DNA from 3 places in the Fictibacillus sp. NPDC058756 genome. Region 2 is predicted to be linked to each of the others. Evidence: riboswitches for the same ligand, from Rfam matches in the RefSeq annotation. Region 2 holds a riboswitch; each other region holds the start of a gene.
The links. A riboswitch is a leader RNA that binds a small molecule or an ion and turns the genes downstream of it on or off. The one in region 2 is predicted to bind lysine.
Positions count from the first base shown of each region.

Region 1: linked by a shared signal. The riboswitch ahead of ACFW35_RS06070 (aspartate kinase) and the one ahead of ACFW35_RS08885 (amino acid permease) in region 2 are both predicted to bind lysine.
Region 3: linked by a shared signal. The riboswitch ahead of lysA (diaminopimelate decarboxylase) and the one ahead of ACFW35_RS08885 (amino acid permease) in region 2 are both predicted to bind lysine.

Region 1 covers NZ_JBHYPU010000001.1:1,216,476-1,222,070, reverse strand. The annotation lists gene ACFW35_RS06080 (succinate dehydrogenase cytochrome b558 subunit) at 1-298, opposite strand, end outside; gene ACFW35_RS06075 (YslB family protein) at 604-1,050, shown strand; gene ACFW35_RS06070 (aspartate kinase) at 1,092-2,330, opposite strand; lysine riboswitch at 2,445-2,633, opposite strand; gene uvrC (excinuclease ABC subunit UvrC) at 2,699-4,450, opposite strand; gene ACFW35_RS06060 (glycosyltransferase family 2 protein) at 4,814-5,554, opposite strand; gene ACFW35_RS06055 (alkaline phosphatase family protein) at 5,558-5,595, opposite strand, start outside.
Region 2 covers NZ_JBHYPU010000001.1:1,759,099-1,764,693, forward strand. The annotation lists gene ACFW35_RS08875 (tetratricopeptide repeat-containing glycosyltransferase family 2 protein) at 1-963, opposite strand, end outside; gene ACFW35_RS08880 (hypothetical protein) at 1,016-1,483, opposite strand; purine riboswitch at 1,736-1,838, opposite strand; gene ACFW35_RS08885 (amino acid permease) at 1,869-3,284, opposite strand; lysine riboswitch at 3,368-3,551, opposite strand; gene ACFW35_RS08890 (GDSL-type esterase/lipase family protein) at 3,657-4,373, opposite strand; gene ACFW35_RS08895 (class D sortase) at 4,666-5,304, opposite strand; gene ACFW35_RS08900 (processed acidic surface protein) at 5,308-5,595, opposite strand, start outside.
Region 3 covers NZ_JBHYPU010000001.1:1,591,716-1,597,310, forward strand. The annotation lists gene spoVAD (stage V sporulation protein AD) at 1-234, shown strand, start outside; gene spoVAE (stage V sporulation protein AE) at 236-586, shown strand; gene ACFW35_RS08010 (stage V sporulation protein AE) at 587-1,183, shown strand; gene ACFW35_RS08015 (spore germination protein) at 1,149-2,621, shown strand; lysine riboswitch at 2,687-2,863, shown strand; gene lysA (diaminopimelate decarboxylase) at 2,940-4,280, shown strand; gene ACFW35_RS08025 (peptidylprolyl isomerase) at 4,348-4,782, shown strand; gene ACFW35_RS08030 (DUF309 domain-containing protein) at 4,891-5,403, opposite strand; gene ACFW35_RS08035 (segregation/condensation protein A) at 5,540-5,595, shown strand, end outside.

The DNA of each region.
Region 1 (5,595 bases), 540 kb from region 2:
GCTGAACAAGGAACATCATATTGCGGAAATATCCATAACGACTAACATTATTCTTAGCCTGGAATGTTATATAAAGACCATAAACCGCATGAAATAAAATTGGTAAGTAAATTACAAAAGTTTCTAGGAAAATACGAAACGGCAGATTTTCCATAAAATGTGCTGCGGCGTTAAATGCATCAGCATCCCTAGTTGCAAAATGGTTTACAACCAAGTGCTGAACGAGAAAAAGCCCTATAGGAATAACTCCTAAAAGTGAATGAATCCTTCTGTTTACAAAATCCTTACTGCCAGACATTCTCTTGCCCCCTTCAAATTTAGCCTCTCTCTGGCTGCTAATCTTTTGTTCCTCTCCACATGTAAGCGTTTTAAGTTCCCTCTTTTTTAGAGGAAAAAGTGTTAAACAATTAGTTTAATCAACTAGCAACATGTCCATTTTACTCCCATCGTTTGACACCGTCAAGAAAACGCTAACAACTTAATTGGGATATTTTATTGATACATAAGCGTTTGTTCTTTATTACTTTTTCGACAAATACCGAGTTGCTATAGAGTTTGCTCCCTTAACCCGTTATAATGAAAATTAGAAAGAAGGGATGCAGAATGTTTAAACAAAAAACAAAGGACGAGACTACCCCTGTCGAAAAGCCTTCTGTTTCAGCTTTTGGGTACGAGATCCTTCGCAGCGATTTATTACCTGAACTTCTTGGTAAACAAGAAAGAAATATTCTATATTGGGCTGGCAGACACCTTGCCAGAAAATACCCTTTACATACAATGGAAGAAGTAAGTGCTTTTTTCAATGAAGCAGGCTGGGGTAATCTCGAAATGATTGAAGCATCAAAAACAGAAATGGTGTTCTCACTTCATTCGTTACTTATCGAACAGCGGATCGAGAATTTCCAGCACAACACTTTCAGTCTAGAAGCTGGTTTTCTAGCAGAACAAATTCAGCTGCAAAAAAAATGTACAACTGAAGCACTTGAGTCAATGAAACGCAATAAAGTTTCCATTACGGTTCAATGGGACAAAAAAGATACAATTGAATGAACAAAAGCCGGCTGATGCCGGCTTTCTTTAATTGTAAGAAATTATTGGTTTTGAACAGGAACACGTGCATCCAGTTCAAATGTGTCGTGAAGAGTTTCAATTGATTTAATCATATCTTCCTGTTTCACTACAGTTGAAACTTTAATTTCAGATGTACTAACCATTTTAATCATTACATATTGGTTGGATAGTGCTTTAAACATCATTGCCGCTACACCAGGGTTAGAGATCATTCCTGAACCAACGATGGATACTTTAGCAAGGTTGCCTTCATAACTGATAGATTCAAAGCCAAGTTTATCTTGATTTTCAGCAAGTACTTCTTGAGTTTCTGATAATATACTGGAGTCAATGGAAAAAGAAATATTGGTCTTTTCTTCGTTCATCACGTTTTGAATGATAATGTCTACATTTATTCCGTTGCTTGCCAAGATCGTGAACAAATCCGACAAAGCATTAATTTCGTTTGGCATGTTGGTTACTGTAATCTTTGTTATGTTACCTTCAAAAGCTAAACCTCTAACCATTAAGTTTTGTTCCATAGTTGCTTCCTCCTCTACTAGCGTTCCTCGTTCATCACTCATACTTGATCTGACTTCTAAAACAATCGAATAGTTTTTTGCAAATTCTACAGCTCTAGGGTGCAGGACACCAGCCCCAAGATTAGCCATTTCAAGCATCTCATCATAAGAAATAGACGGTATTTTTCTTGCTGTCTTAACTGCACGAGGGTCAGTCGTGTAAACACCGGTAACATCTGTATAAATGTCACAGCGATCAGCTTTCAGAGCGGCCGCCAGCGCTACAGCGGTTGTGTCTGATCCGCCTCTTCCAAGTGTTGCAATATCATTCGTCTCAGGAATCAAGCCTTGAAATCCTGCAACCACCACAATATTCCCGTCTTTTAACAAACCGTTGATCCGTTCAGAATCAATGTCTAGTATTCTAGCATTTGAATGATTATTCTCTGTTTGAATGCCTGCTTGCCAGCCTGTCAGGGAAAGGGCTTTATAACCTTCCTGATGCAAAGCCATCGTTAATAAGGCTATAGTGACTTGTTCACCTGTTGTGAGGAGCATATCCATTTCACGTTTAGAAGGATTTTTGCTGATTTCTCCAGCCAATCTGACAAGTTCATCTGTTGTTTTGCCCATTGCAGATACAACAACAACAACTTCATTGCCATTGTTGACTTCGTTAATAATTCTTTTTGCGGCATTTTGGATCCGTTCAACCGAACCGACACTTGTACCGCCAAATTTTTGTACGATTCTCCCCATCTTCTCCAAATCCTTTCCTGTTGTAATTTTCTATCTCTTTAAGAAACAAAAAAGCAACAATAAGGAAAAACCCTATTGTTGCTATATCCGCAGCAAGCCAAGTTTGTTTCCCCCTAGTGAGATAGTCCTCCACACAAGTCCTGGGGGGAATTGTGTGACAGCTCTGTATTTATTCAATACAGGTCCAGCATAAAAGGCTAGAAGTCCTTTTACACTTCGGCAAGAATCCCCTTTCTTCCACCCTCACAAGAGCTTCTTCTCTTCAGATGGGATACTATTGGTTCCTGCTCCTCTACCATCACTTCATTAGAAGCATGGCATATTTATAAAGTTGGTCTCATTTTAACAAAGTTACTAAATGACTGCAACTAGTCTTTTGATAAAAATGCTTTGTTTATTTCTTCCGCAACTGCTCTTGGAACTCCCGCTTCCTGAATCTCTTCTACAGTTGCGTCTTTCATTTTTTTCATTGACCCGAAATGACGGAGCAGCATCTTCTTTCTTTTTTCTCCTATCCCAGCAATCCCATCCAAAGTAGACTCGAACATACTTTTTGACCGGACTTTGCGATGAAAAGAAATGGCAAAACGGTGCACTTCATCCTGCACTCTTTGAAGCAAGTAAAATTCTTGGCTGTTTCTCGGAAGGTGAATCGTCTCAGGCGGATCACCGAGCCACAATTGAGATGTACGGTGCTTCTCGTCCTTTGACAGCCCTGCAACAGGGATGAAAAGATTAAGTTCGTTTTCAAGTACATCTTGAGCAGCTGAAATCTGGCCTTTTCCGCCATCAATCAGGATTAAGCTTGGCAATTCACCTTCTTCTCTCAGCAATCTGGAATATCTTCTGCGAACAACTTCCTTCATAGAAGCATAGTCATCAGGCCCCTCTACAGATTTAATCTTATATTTTCGATAATCCTTTTTATACGGCTTCCCGTCAACAAAGACAACCATAGCTGAAACGGGGTCTGTACCGTGAATGTTAGAGTTATCAAAAGCTTCAATCCTGTAAGGCGGAGCAATTCCCATTCTTTCGCCTAAGTTTTCAACTGCTTTTACTGTCCGTGCTTCATCCTGCTCGATTAATGCAAACTTTTCGTTAAGTGCAAGAGTTGCATTTTTCGTGGCCAATTCAACTAGTTCCTTCTTTTGCCCTTTTTGTGGCTGAAGAACTTTAACATTAAGAAGCTCTTGAATCATATTAGCATCCACCTGTTTGGGCAAAAGAATTTCTTTTGGAAGCAGATGATTTTTTTGAAGATAAAACTGGCCAATAAAAGTAAGCAGGTCTTCGTGTGCCTCTCCGTAAAAAGGAAATACAGAAATATCTCTAGCAATCACTTTCCCTTGCCGAATAAAAAACACCTGTACACACATCCAGCCTTTATCGAAATGATAACCGAATACATCTCTGTCGACTAAATCCGAAGTCATCATCTTTTGTTTTTCCATAACTGCTTCAATATGCTGGATCTGGTCACGCAGCTCTTTTGCGCGTTCAAAGTTTAAGGCTTCAGATGCTTCAAGCATTTTTTCTGACAGCTGTCTCTTCACATCCTGGTAACCGCCATTCAGAAACTTTATGATACCTTCTACCATTTGTTTGTTCTGTTCCTGTGAAATTTCATAAACACATGGACCAAGACATTGACCAATATGATAATAGAGGCATACTCTTTTCGGCATCGTATCACATTTTCTTAGCGGAAAAATACGATCCAGGAGTTTTTTCGTTTCTTGTGCAGCATATGCGTTCACAAAGGGGCCAAAATATTTTCCGCCGTCTTTTTTTATCTTCCTGATATATAAAAGACGAGGATGTTTTTCGGAAGTAACTTTTAAATATGGATAGCTTTTATCATCTTTTAACATGACGTTATAACGGGGATCATGTTTTTTGATTAAGTTCATCTCGAGAACTAGAGCTTCCATTTCTGTAGAAGTAACAATATATTCAAAGTCTCTGATCTCACTGACTAACCGCTGGGTTTTTCCGTCATGCGATCCAGAAAAATATGATTTTACTCTATTTTTTAATACTTTTGCTTTCCCTACATATATTACTTTTCCAAATTCATTCTTCATTAAATAGCAGCCAGGCTGATCTGGAAGCAGCATTAATTTTTGTTTAATTGAGGTCAATATCTATCCACCCCTCTGATGTACCTATTATTTAATCATAATATCATAGAAAATGACTTTTTTAATTCATTACCGCTCATCCCTTTTTTCTGATCTTGCTTTTGGCTCGATTTTTTCATTCACTTCATTGACAAGTTGATTGGAGTGGAAGATGCGAGACTCCTGCAGGATGAGTGGGACAGGTGAGACTCCTGATAGCGCAGAGCGCTAGGAGGCTCACCGCACACCCTGCGGAAAGCGAGCATCTGGAGCGGAAATCAACTACTTACAAATCATTAAAGTTTTCGAAAGAAGCCTTTAAAAAAGACCTGCATCAGTAGGCAGGTCTTGAAATGATAATCATTCATTTGTATCGTAAGAAGGATACTCTCTGATCTTTCTTACAGGTCTTCTCATTTCATTCCATATTCCAGGTATCACATTCCTTAAATATTTCTTGAAAGTGATAAATGAAGTACCTGTCGTTCTAACTTTGTAGGTAATAGGAACTTCAATCATCCGAAATCCCTTTCGAACGAGATTAAGCGTCAATACTTGTGCATAGTTGTAATCATGAATAATTTCAAAGTCTCTCATCGTTTCTCTGTTAAAAGCTCTCATACCAGATTGGCCGTCACGAATCCATCTTCTTAATAAGAGGCATTGCAGCAATGTGAAAAAGTAATTTCCTAGGCGGCGATGCAATTTCATTCCTGAAATCGTTCCTAAAAATCGGGATCCCATTGAATAATCTGCCAAGCCATCAAGCAGCGGCTGAATAAGTTCAGGGATTTCATCAGCTGGATATTCGTTATCAGCATCAATCATTACAGCTATATCTGCCCCATGTAAATAACACGATTCTAATCCCGTTCGAACAGCTGCTCCAAGACCTTTGTTTACGGTATGTAAAATATAATGATCTGCGCCTGCTTCAAGAGAAACTTCTTTTGTTCGATCCGAACACCCATCATCAATAACCATGACTTCAACATCAACAGTTGAATGAAAATCACGGGGGATTTTTCGTATTACTTCTCCGATCGAATCTTCTTCATTATAAGCAGGTAAAAAAACAATGACTTTCGTTACTTTTTTCATGTATTACATTTCCCTGCTTTCTTTTATTGCCTGCTTTAAAA
Region 2 (5,595 bases):
TTTGTAATAACAAATAGAGAGTTTTAGATGTGGGAGCCAAGTCCATGAAGGAACATGATAAAATCCCATACAATTTTTATCCCAAGTAAGCATAGATGCATATTCGTACCAATAGATTGCTTCATTCACCTGATTTTTTTCTAAGAATAGATTTCCCAGTCTGCAGCAAAAGTCTGCACGAGGACAATCATACTCAAAAGATTTATAGAGAATTTCTCTCTCTTTTTCTTGGTCATCTAAAAAATGATAACAATCAGCCAGTCTTCCACAAGAGGCAATTTTATCTTCTTTCCATGCTTCTTTGTGATTTAAAAATAAGGTATAGTATGTGATTGCTTTATGAAGTTCATTATGACGCATGAGTTCATTTGCGTAATAAAAGAGATCTCTCGGTGAAAATGCTGCTCCTTTATCTAACTGTTTCTCATAAATCCGTAAATTACGTTTGGAGTTGTCAGTTTTGTTTTTTAAATGATGAATACTTATATCACTGTGGAATATTGGACCGCTTACTTCTAAATATTCATGAACAGCACCATTCCATTTAAATTGACAACTGGATTTAACTAATCTATTTCTCTTAATTATGAATGAAGGATTACCAAACTTGTCTCTATTCACAAGGTACTTCATTGTAACCGAATTAACTGCTGGATTTAAATGATCTTTCAGTTGTTTAAGTAACTTCCTGTTTGGTTTATTTATAACATCATCAGCATCCAGCCACATTATATATTGTTTTGTAGCTAATTTAAAAGAATAATTGCGGGCAGAACTAAAGTTATCCACCCATTTAAAATCATAAATTTTATCTGTATATTGCCTTGCTATATTCTTAGTCTGATCAACAGAACCTGTATCAACTATTATTATTTCATCCACTAAATCGTGAATTGAATCTAGGCATATAGCAATGGTATTCTCTTCATCTTTTACAATCATACACAAACTAATGGTAATCAAGGATTATAGTCCTTTCAATGGGATATATAATCAATTCTTGTAAGAGCAGTTTTTAAACTAGAATTATTGGAGGAATAATATAACCTTTTGGTGAGCTCAGTTTATTAGGGTTATTCTTTAAAAGGAATATAGGATTTATATGACTTTCTTCAAATAAGTTTTCTGCTGAAAACCTTCTAGTAATATCAGAAGATTCTTCTCCTTCATCCAGCATAAAATCTCCAGAAGGCACATAAGAGTCCAATTGATAATCACCAGTTGGTACATATATGCCATATAGTTCATAGTCCCCGGTAGGTACATATCCGGCAGTTGGAATATAATCCCCTGTAGGCACATATAAGCCGTAATGCTCATAATCTCCGGTAGGCATATACCCGCCAGTTGGAATATAATCTCCCGTAGGCACATAAAAACCTCCAGTTAGCTCGTTCACGGCAGAAGGAACATAATCACATGCTGGATCAAAAAATCTTTTGTTTGCTGCTTTCTTCTCTCTTTTATTTTTCTTGCTAACCACTTTTCCACTTCCTAAATTAATAGCTTGTTTTACTTTATTAACATATGTATTCAATGTGAAAAATGTGTCGTACTATATCTCGTCTGTATAGAGTCATCTTTTAACAATAAAAAACGTTCCTGGTCACCTCGTTATTTATTTTGAGTAACAAAAAACCGGAGAATCGCTTCTCTCAAAATGAGTGAAACAATCCTCCGGTATAATAAACGGAACAGAAATAATCCAATACACCCTTATATGAAAAGGATGTTTGGTAATATTTGCGTCACTCGTAGTCAAACCCATTTATGGGGGTTTGGTAGAAACTTGCAGGCCATATCCCTGCGATTATACGAGCTTATTAAGTTAATTCACTTTATAAGTTAAAGTTTAAAAAAAGAAAACATCAATCAGAGGTTTTACTTTTCTTAACAGTATACTTGTTAAATAGAGGGTATACAAGAAATCCTATAAGGAAAAGACCTATTCCCAAAGTAAATGTTTTCGCGTCTGCTGTTCCAGAAATGATAACCCAGCTGGAATAAATCAATGCAAATAAAGCAATTGCTCCATCTTTTACTCGAGATCCCTTGATTTGATCATACGTCTCGCCCTTATAAACGAGTTTTAAGAAGTATAGTGCTGATACTAAATAAGGAATCAAATAAGCTAATGTTGCAGAAGTTGTTAAGAACAAGTAAGCTTCACCAATAGTGCCTGAAATTGTAGAAAAGATAAAAATCTGAGACATTATATTCGTTACAGATAAAGCTTTGACAGGGCTTCCGTTCTTATTTACCTTTCCAAAGTAAGCTGGGAATACACCAGATTTTGCAGCTTGATAGGGAACTTCTGAACTTAGCAGTATCCACCCAATGGTAGATCCAAAAAGTGAGATAACCGCTAGAAGACCCATTAGTGATGCTCCAGTATCACCGATCAGAACAGATAAGACATCTACAAATGGCTTATCAGAAGTCATAAGAACTTCTCTTGGAAGTACATTCATTGTTAATATCGTAGTAATCATATAAATACTTAAGGCTATTAATAAACCGATTATCGTAGCTTTTTTTACGTCTCTTTGGGAAGTTGCTCTGCCAGATAAAACAACAGCAGATTCAATTCCGACAAAAGCCCAAAGCGTTGCAATAGCTGCCATATTGATTTGACTGCCTAGTCCATGTGAAACTCCAGATTCATCAACCACAGGGAAATATGCGTCAGCAAATATAGAAGATTCAACGGCGAATAATGCAGCAACAATAAATAACATAAAACCGATTACTTTAGAAGCAGTAGCAACAAAGTTAAGCTTTCCTGCACCATTGATGCTTGTAACTAAAATAAAGTGTGTAAACCAAAGTAATACCGTACAAACTATAAATGTAATCATCTTTCCAAGTTCAATGTTTTGATTAAGTACGGTACCTACAACCTTTGAGCTTTGCATCATAGGGAAAAAGGTTGATAAATATCCTGCAAAACTGGTGATGATTGCAACGTTGCTTATCCAGTTCGCAACCCAGTATCCCCACACCATACTGAATCCAGCTACGTTTCCTTTTTTCGGATTTGAGAACATTGCTTTTGCATAACTTTGAGGACCTGCTGTTAATTCTGGTTTTCTAATAGACAATGAACCGAATACTAAGGCAATCATTAGTACCCCAAAGCCTGTAACTGCCCATGCTGCTGTAACTCCTAATGGACTGGCTGTTTGAGCTAACGTATTCGGGAGCATGAAAATTCCCGACCCTACCATATTTCCAACGACAAATGCTGTCAAAAGCCAAACGCTCCAATTGCTGTTTTTCATGATGAAATAAACCTCCTAAGAATTTAGCCAATAAAAAAAACACGTATGGAACAGCCCATACGTGTCATAACCAGCTTCCCCAAATAATCCCTGATAGCTCAACGCAGGAAATAACTCCTGCGACAGTTCTGCACCTATTAAATGCAGCCCCAATGCGCCATTGAAGTGGACAATGGAACATTTCGGCACTAATTCCTTTCAAACTGTCTTCAATGGCACCACTTGCCTCTGATAGTTTTACTAATAATTAATGCGACCTCTACCTCACTGAGATTAATGTGAGGACTTTATATTTAATTTAACCACGAATAGTAGATTAACAAATTTCTGCAACTACGTCAAATGGAATTTTTTGGATCATTGTTTGGTGCTGGTTTACCTGTAATCAGAATTTTGTTTTACAGAATCAAATACTCTTTTTCCAATAAGCGCATAGCCTTTTTCATTCGGGTGGAGATTATCTGCGAAATAGTCTTTCTTATTTTTATTAATAAAGAGGTCATCAGTCCTTATAAAAGCAACATTTTTATGATCTTTCGTAACTTGTATAGTTGATCGGTTCCAATTTAATATAGCTTCATTTACTGTTGACATATCTGCATATTTTACTTTTGGATTATATATGCCTAAAATATAAATGGTTTTGGATGATTCCTTTTCTTGCACCTTCTTAATAATTTGGTTTAAATTATCTTTATAAATTTCTTGATTGGTTTGAAGTTCTTTCTTATCAAACTTAGTAAATCGATCAGTACTTTTTATAAAATCATTTGTACCTATATTAATAAAAATAAAGTCTGAGTCCTTTGCCGTCTCAGCGATTTCTTTATTCTTTAATCTTTTAAGCAAGTCGGTGCTTGTATCGTTCGGAACACCATAATCGTTTACTACTAGCCTTTTATCAGTTTCTTCCTCATACCTCTCTTGTACATCCCCTATATAGCCGTTATCCTCAGTATCACCTAACCCATAGGCTAAGGAGTCACCAAGAGCAGTTGCTTCCATTTCGTCTTTACTAAAAGATTTAACTAACAATGCACTTGCTAATAAAACTACTAAACAAATTACAATAATTACGGAGCTTTTTTTCATTGCTCAACCACCGGCTTTCATGTTGATATTCTAAGTATGTAACAGACGGGTATACTTTTAGACCATTCATACATTATTTTGTAAACATACCTTTTTTATTGGGATGTTAAACAACAATTTGAAGAATTGCATAAAGAAAACTTGGCTGATACCAAGCCTTTTGCGTCAGCCTTAGTTGCGCTTATACTATCGACCTAAACTTGTTGCCACGTCGAAAATCACCGTCCTAACAAGTTTATACTTTCTGATAATGCAAAAAAACAGCTGAATGTACTTCAGCTGTTTAAACTTTTTACTTATTCAATTGCTCTGAGATTAAATTAGCGACCAATATATACCGCTCAGGTGAATCTCCAATATAATCAAACGGATAACATGTTGAAACTGTTAAAGTTGCTCGTGGTTTAGGAACGATTACGGTACGGTCGTTTTTGTCGACGATTCTTACGTTCTTCACTTTGTACGTAAATTTTCCCGCTTCCGTTTCGACTACTAATATGTCACCTTTTCCAACTTCACCAAGTTTTCGAAACACTGTATCCCTGTGACCAGATAATACAGAATTGTCGTTTTCACCAGGCAAAACGCTTTTTGAAAAGTGTCCTACCCCTTTTTCTAGTTCTTCTTCGTCGGTTCCGTGAACAATAGGAAGTGATGCTCCTAACTTAGGTATGATCAGTTCTCCTATATTTTCACCCTTTTTTGGACGTACTGGATACAACACATCATTTGTTTCCTGTCTCATTTCTTTTTGAGCAGGATTCGATTGATAATCATCAGCTGATTCCTGATCTGTTTTAAAAATCATATAGCCTTTCACGAACTTAAAAGCATTCGTAGTGCTGAACCATAGTCCAAACAAGATAAATGCAACAGAGAATGTAAGAAGAATGAACCGAAGTTTGCTTCTTTTCAGTTCTGTATCTTTCATTGATTAGAATCCTTTAACACGAAAACGTCTGAAGAAAAGAATACCAGCGGCAGCAATTGTTAATCCAGCAAGGGTGTTCCCAACATGATTTGTAGCAGTTTTCGGCAGTTCTCCGCCCTTTATCGTTTTAACGGGTGGTTTAGCCGCCATTGGAGCTTCAGTAACAATTTTCTCAGCTTCCTGGATGTCTTTTCCTGTATCCTGGATAAGTTCAGAGCCAAACATATCAGCTGTTAATACTAGATCAAGAAGTAGTTCACCGTTCGTGTTATAGATTTCCATAACTAGGTC
Region 3 (5,595 bases), 170 kb from region 2:
GGCTTAATGGTCTACCGTTCAGATCAGCAAGTGTTTGCCGGGGGAAGCGGTTGTGCATGTTCGGCAGTCGTAACTTATGGCTTTATCCTGGATGAAATACGAAAAGGGAACTTAAAGAAGGTGATGATGGTCGCTACAGGTGCACTGTTAAATCCTGTGATGGTCCAGCAAAAAGAAACAATTCCAACTGTCGCTCATGCAGTAGTTTTAGAGCGGGCGGAAGGAGGTATGTAAGATGGAATTTCTATGGGCCTTTATTGTAGGGGGAGCAATCTGTGTAGTGGGTCAATTAATGATGGACATTTTAAAATTGACACCTGCCCATGTTACAACATCATTTGTTGTAATTGGAGCTTTACTGGATGCTTTCGGAATTTATGACAACCTCATTAAATTTGCAGGAGCAGGAGCTACTGTTCCAATTACCAGCTTCGGACACTCATTGCTGCACGGAGCAATGGCAGCAGCTGATGAACATGGATTTATCGGTATAGCAATGGGGATTTTCGAGTTAACTTCTGCAGGGATATCATCTGCTATTCTTTTTGGGTTTTTAGTTGCAGTTTTCTTCGAACCAAAGGGGTGATTGAGGGTGAAAAAACGGGTTATTTTCATAACAGATGGAGATTTTTATGCGCTTCGGGTTGTTGAACATGCTGCCAAAATAATTGGCGGACGCTGTATTTCACAGTCTTGGGGAAATCCGACCAAAAAAAGCGGTGAAGAACTTGTTAAAATGATCCGTAAAACCCCTCATGACCCTGTGCTTGTAATGTTTGATGATTGTGGCTTTAAAGGTGAAGGTCCTGGTGAACAGGCTATGAGAATTATTCATCAGCAAGAGGATTTTGATGTTATCGGTGCGGTAGCAGTCGCATCTAAAACACATTTTGCAGAATGGACAAAGGTTCATTGTTCCATGGATAGATATGGTGAACTCACTGAGTTTGGGATTGATAAAAGCGGAGTGCCTGATTTGGAAACTGGAAGAATCAATGGGGATACGGTCTATATATTAGACGAACTGAATCTTCCTTTTGTAATCGGAGTAGGTGATATTGGAAAGATGGCTGGGTTCGATTCAGTTGAAAAAGGAGCCCCAATAACCTTAAAAGCAATCAATCTCATTCTAGAAAGGAGCGAATCTCATGGCAAACACAAAGAACAAAACACCGATCAGTAAAAATATAGAAGAGAATGAAAAGTTCTTAAAAGACCGCCTTGGCATCGGTATAAGTTTTGATGTAGGTGTCCGAAAAATATTTGTACTCAAAAAAGAGCTACAGCTATATTATTGTACCGGTCTTTGTGACAGTGAATTTATCATTATGCTGTATCGCGAGCTTATGGACATGGACCATGGCCACAGATCTCCAGGGAAAGTAAAAGATCTTGTACATAATCACCTTGCTCATCAGCAGGTTGAGCTTACAAAATCACTAGATGAAGCGGTAGACCGTATGCTTTCAGGATTGATCGTCATTTTTCTTGATGGTGAGGAAGAAGCGTTTATAGTAGACGTGAGAAGCTATCCGGGAAGGTCACCAGAAGAACCGGATATTGAAAAAGTTGTAAGGGGAGCTCGTGACGGCTATACAGAAAACATCATTATTAATACAGCTCTTACGAGAAGAAGAATACGGGATGAAAGACTTAGACATGAAATTCTGCAAGTAGGCGAACGATCAAAGACGGATATCTGCATTTCATATATCCAGGATGTTGCTGACCCTGGTCTGGTAGATCTTATCAGAAAAGAACTAAGTAAAATTGAAATAGATGGGATTCCCATGGCGGATAAGACCATTGAAGAGTTTATCGTAAAGCAAGGCTGGAACCCGTTTCCACTCGTACGGTATACAGAAAGACCAGATGTTGCCGCGCAGCATTTAATGGAAGGGCATGTATTAATCATCACGGATACTACACCAAGTGTAATGATCACACCGACTACACTTTTTCATCACGTCCAGCACGCAGAAGAATATCGGCAAACACCATTTATCGGTGCCTTCTTAAGATGGATTCGTTTTAGCGGGATAATCATGTCCGTTTTTTTGGTGCCGATGTGGCTTTTATTTTCAATGCAACAACAGCTGCTGCCTGACTTTATAGACTTTATTGGACCTAATAAAACAACGAATATTCCATTGTTCCTGCAAATTTTGTTTGCTGAAATTGGGATTGATATTTTAAGGCTGGCCGCCATTCATACTCCAAGCTCACTTTCAACGGCAATGGGGCTGATTGCTGCAATTCTGATCGGTCAAATTGCGATAGATGTTGGTTTGTTTGTTCCTGAGGTTATGTTGTACGTGGCCATAGCAGCAATTGGTGGATTCTCGACCCCAAGTTATGAACTTAGTGTAGCGAATAAAGTAGTCAGACTTGTTCTTATAGTATTAGTTGTACTGTTTAAGGTCCCAGGCTACATGATTGGAGTAACGTTGTTTATTCTTTACTTAAGCACCATAAAAAATTTAAACACGCCATATCTCTGGCCGTTCATACCATTTAATCCAAAAGCGTTTTTGCAGATTCTTGTACGGGTTGCCGTGCCGCTGTCAAAAGTGCGTCCTAGCATCGTACATCCGCAGAATAGAAAAAAGCAGCCAAACTAATGTATCTGTCCCTTGTGGATTAACAAAAATTGTGTTAAATTCATAACTAATTCAATATATGCCTCATTTGAGGTAGAGGCGCAAAACGAATAAGTAGCATATGGAGTTCATGGAAGACGATGAAATATGTCGAAAGGTCAATTTGCCGAAGTGTAAAAGGAGATCCATTTCTTTTTATGCTGGGCCGCTGCTGAACAAGCAGCGGACTGTCACTACAACAGTAGTGGAGAGCTATTCCGACATGAGGGCACGGTCATGACAGCCTGCCTTAATTGCGGCTGTCTTTTTATTATTGTCGGGATTGAATTCTTCATCATCATGGAGAGGAGATTAATTGTGAATTTACATGGCACAGCTAAAATCGGAGAAAATAATCATCTTTGGATAGGCGGAGCAGATACGGTGAAACTTGCTAAAAAGTATGGCACACCGCTTTATATATATGATGTTGCTTTAATAAGAACTAGAGCGAGAGGATTTAAGAAAGCATTTGAAGAAAAGGGTGTTGGATATCAGGTAGCATACGCCAGCAAAGCATTTTCATCGATCGCGATCATTCAGCTTATGGATCAAGAAGGGTTAAGTTTGGATGTTGTTTCCGGCGGGGAACTTTATACAGCACTCCAAGCAGAATTTCCTGCAGAACGTATCCATTTTCATGGAAACAACAAGAGTGTTGAGGAATTAGAGTTCGCACTTACAGCAGGAGTAGGGTGTATTGTAGTAGACAATTTTTATGAAATAAATCTGTTAAAGATGCTTTGCAGAAAACTGAATAAGAAAGTGAAGATCTTATTGCGTCTTACACCTGGTATTGAAGCACATACCCATGATTACATCATAACCGGTCAGGAAGATTCTAAATTTGGTTTTGACTTAGGAAGCGGGCAAGCAGATAAGGCGTTGCAAGTAGTCCTTGAGTCTGAGTTTTTCGAGGTGCTCGGCATACATTGTCACATAGGTTCTCAAATCTTTGAAACTGAAGGTTTTACTTTAGCAATTGATAAGCTGTTTAGCCACTTTAAGATTTGGGAAGAGAGCTATCAATATTTTCCTCGCGTCGTGAATCTAGGCGGAGGCTTTGGTATTCAATATACTTCTGATGACACACCTCTTGAGCCAGAACAGTATGTAATGGCAATGATTGATGAAGTCAATCGTAAAATGGCTCAATTCGAAGAAAAACCAATGCCTGAATTATGGATTGAACCCGGGAGATCACTCGTTGGAGATGCTGGGACAACGATCTATTCGATCGGTTCTCAAAAAGAGATTGAAGGTGTAAGACATTATGTGTCTGTTGATGGCGGTATGACAGATAATATTCGTCCAGCTCTTTATCAAGCAAAATATGACGCATATACAGCAAACAAGATGAACGATAAGCCTGCCCAAACAGTATCAATTGCAGGAAAGTGCTGTGAGAGCGGAGATATGCTCATTTGGGATTTGGAGCTGCCTGAAGTGACGGATCAAGATTATCTTGCTGTATCTTGTACAGGAGCGTATGGATACAGTATGGCAAACAATTATAACCGAATACAGCGTCCAGCAGTTGTTTTTGTAGAAAATGGTGAAAAACAGCTTGTTGTTAAGCGAGAAACGTACGAAGACTTAGTCAGACAGGATGTGCCCCTAAAATCAAAGGTTTTTGTGTAAATTAGTTTACGGGGATGTCATTTCACCGTACAATGGTATGTGAATGAAACATAAGGAGGCCAATTTAATGAAAAAAGGTTCAATCGAATTCGAAAATGGCGAAAAAATATTATTTGATCTATATCAAGAAGAAGCACCTGGAACTGTAGAAAACTTTGAAAAGCTTGCAAACGAAGGATTTTATAATGGAGTAACATTCCACCGTGTAATTCCTGGTTTCGTAGCACAAGGCGGAGATCCGACTGGAACTGGTGCAGGCGGTCCTGGTTACTCAATTCCTTGTGAAACAGAAGGTAATCCTCACAAACATGTAGCAGGATCTCTATCAATGGCTCACGCTGGCCGTGATACTGGTGGAAGCCAGTTCTTTATTGTACACGAGCCTCAGCCGCATCTGAATGGCGTACACACAGTTTTCGGACAAGTTACTGAAGGAATGGACACTGTTTTGCGCATTAAGCAAGGCGATGTAATGAAAGAAGTTAAAGTTTGGGAAGAGTAATATTGAGCGGCCCCGGGTATCCGGGGCTTTTTTTATTGTAGTTTGATAAGCTGAACGCATAAAAATCCCCTGTCATGGATTCGGTTGACAGGGGATTTAGATTTTTTATTAAAGAATTCTGTTCTTTTGCAATTTCTGCTTTTCTCTTTCCTCGATAACAGGTGTTCGGTCTCTTAATCTATGTTTATGAATAATAGTCTCGTCTCGAACAAGTTTTGATTTCCATGCCTTCCCGGTTTTTTCGGCTTCTAATATGCATGTTTTTTTCAATGACGGTGTTAATGGGAGTAAAAAAGGCTTAAATTCTTTTTGCTGAACAATCTCATTTTTCCTATTCTCCAGCAATTCAAAGAGAGTGTCAGGTTCCAGACCAAGTGAATGAAGTGCAGCTTTTTCGCTTTGAAGTTTTTGAATTCCGCTTGTTATCATTCTTTTTGCACCGTTCATATTAAGGCGTCTCTGGTGGTAGAGAGCTACAGCGATCTGGATGAGCCCCGGCCAAAGGTTTCCTTTCATTCCTTCGTTCTTCCAATGCTCCTCGAGTACTTCATGGCACTCAAAATAGTCTTGTTCAGTATGAAAAAAGATTAGATAATCAATCCAAGCTTTCGGATAATTCAACTTGTGCCCACACCCCTTTACTTTTTCGCATTTAGTTTACCATAGGCCTATGACTAATAAAAATACAGCTTTTGTATGTTGAAAATATGATATAATTTTATAATACAAAAAACGTTGATAAAACTGGGGAAATGTTATGAAATATAGTGTGAAGCTTGATGGATTTGAAGGTCCGCTTGATTTGCTGCTTCA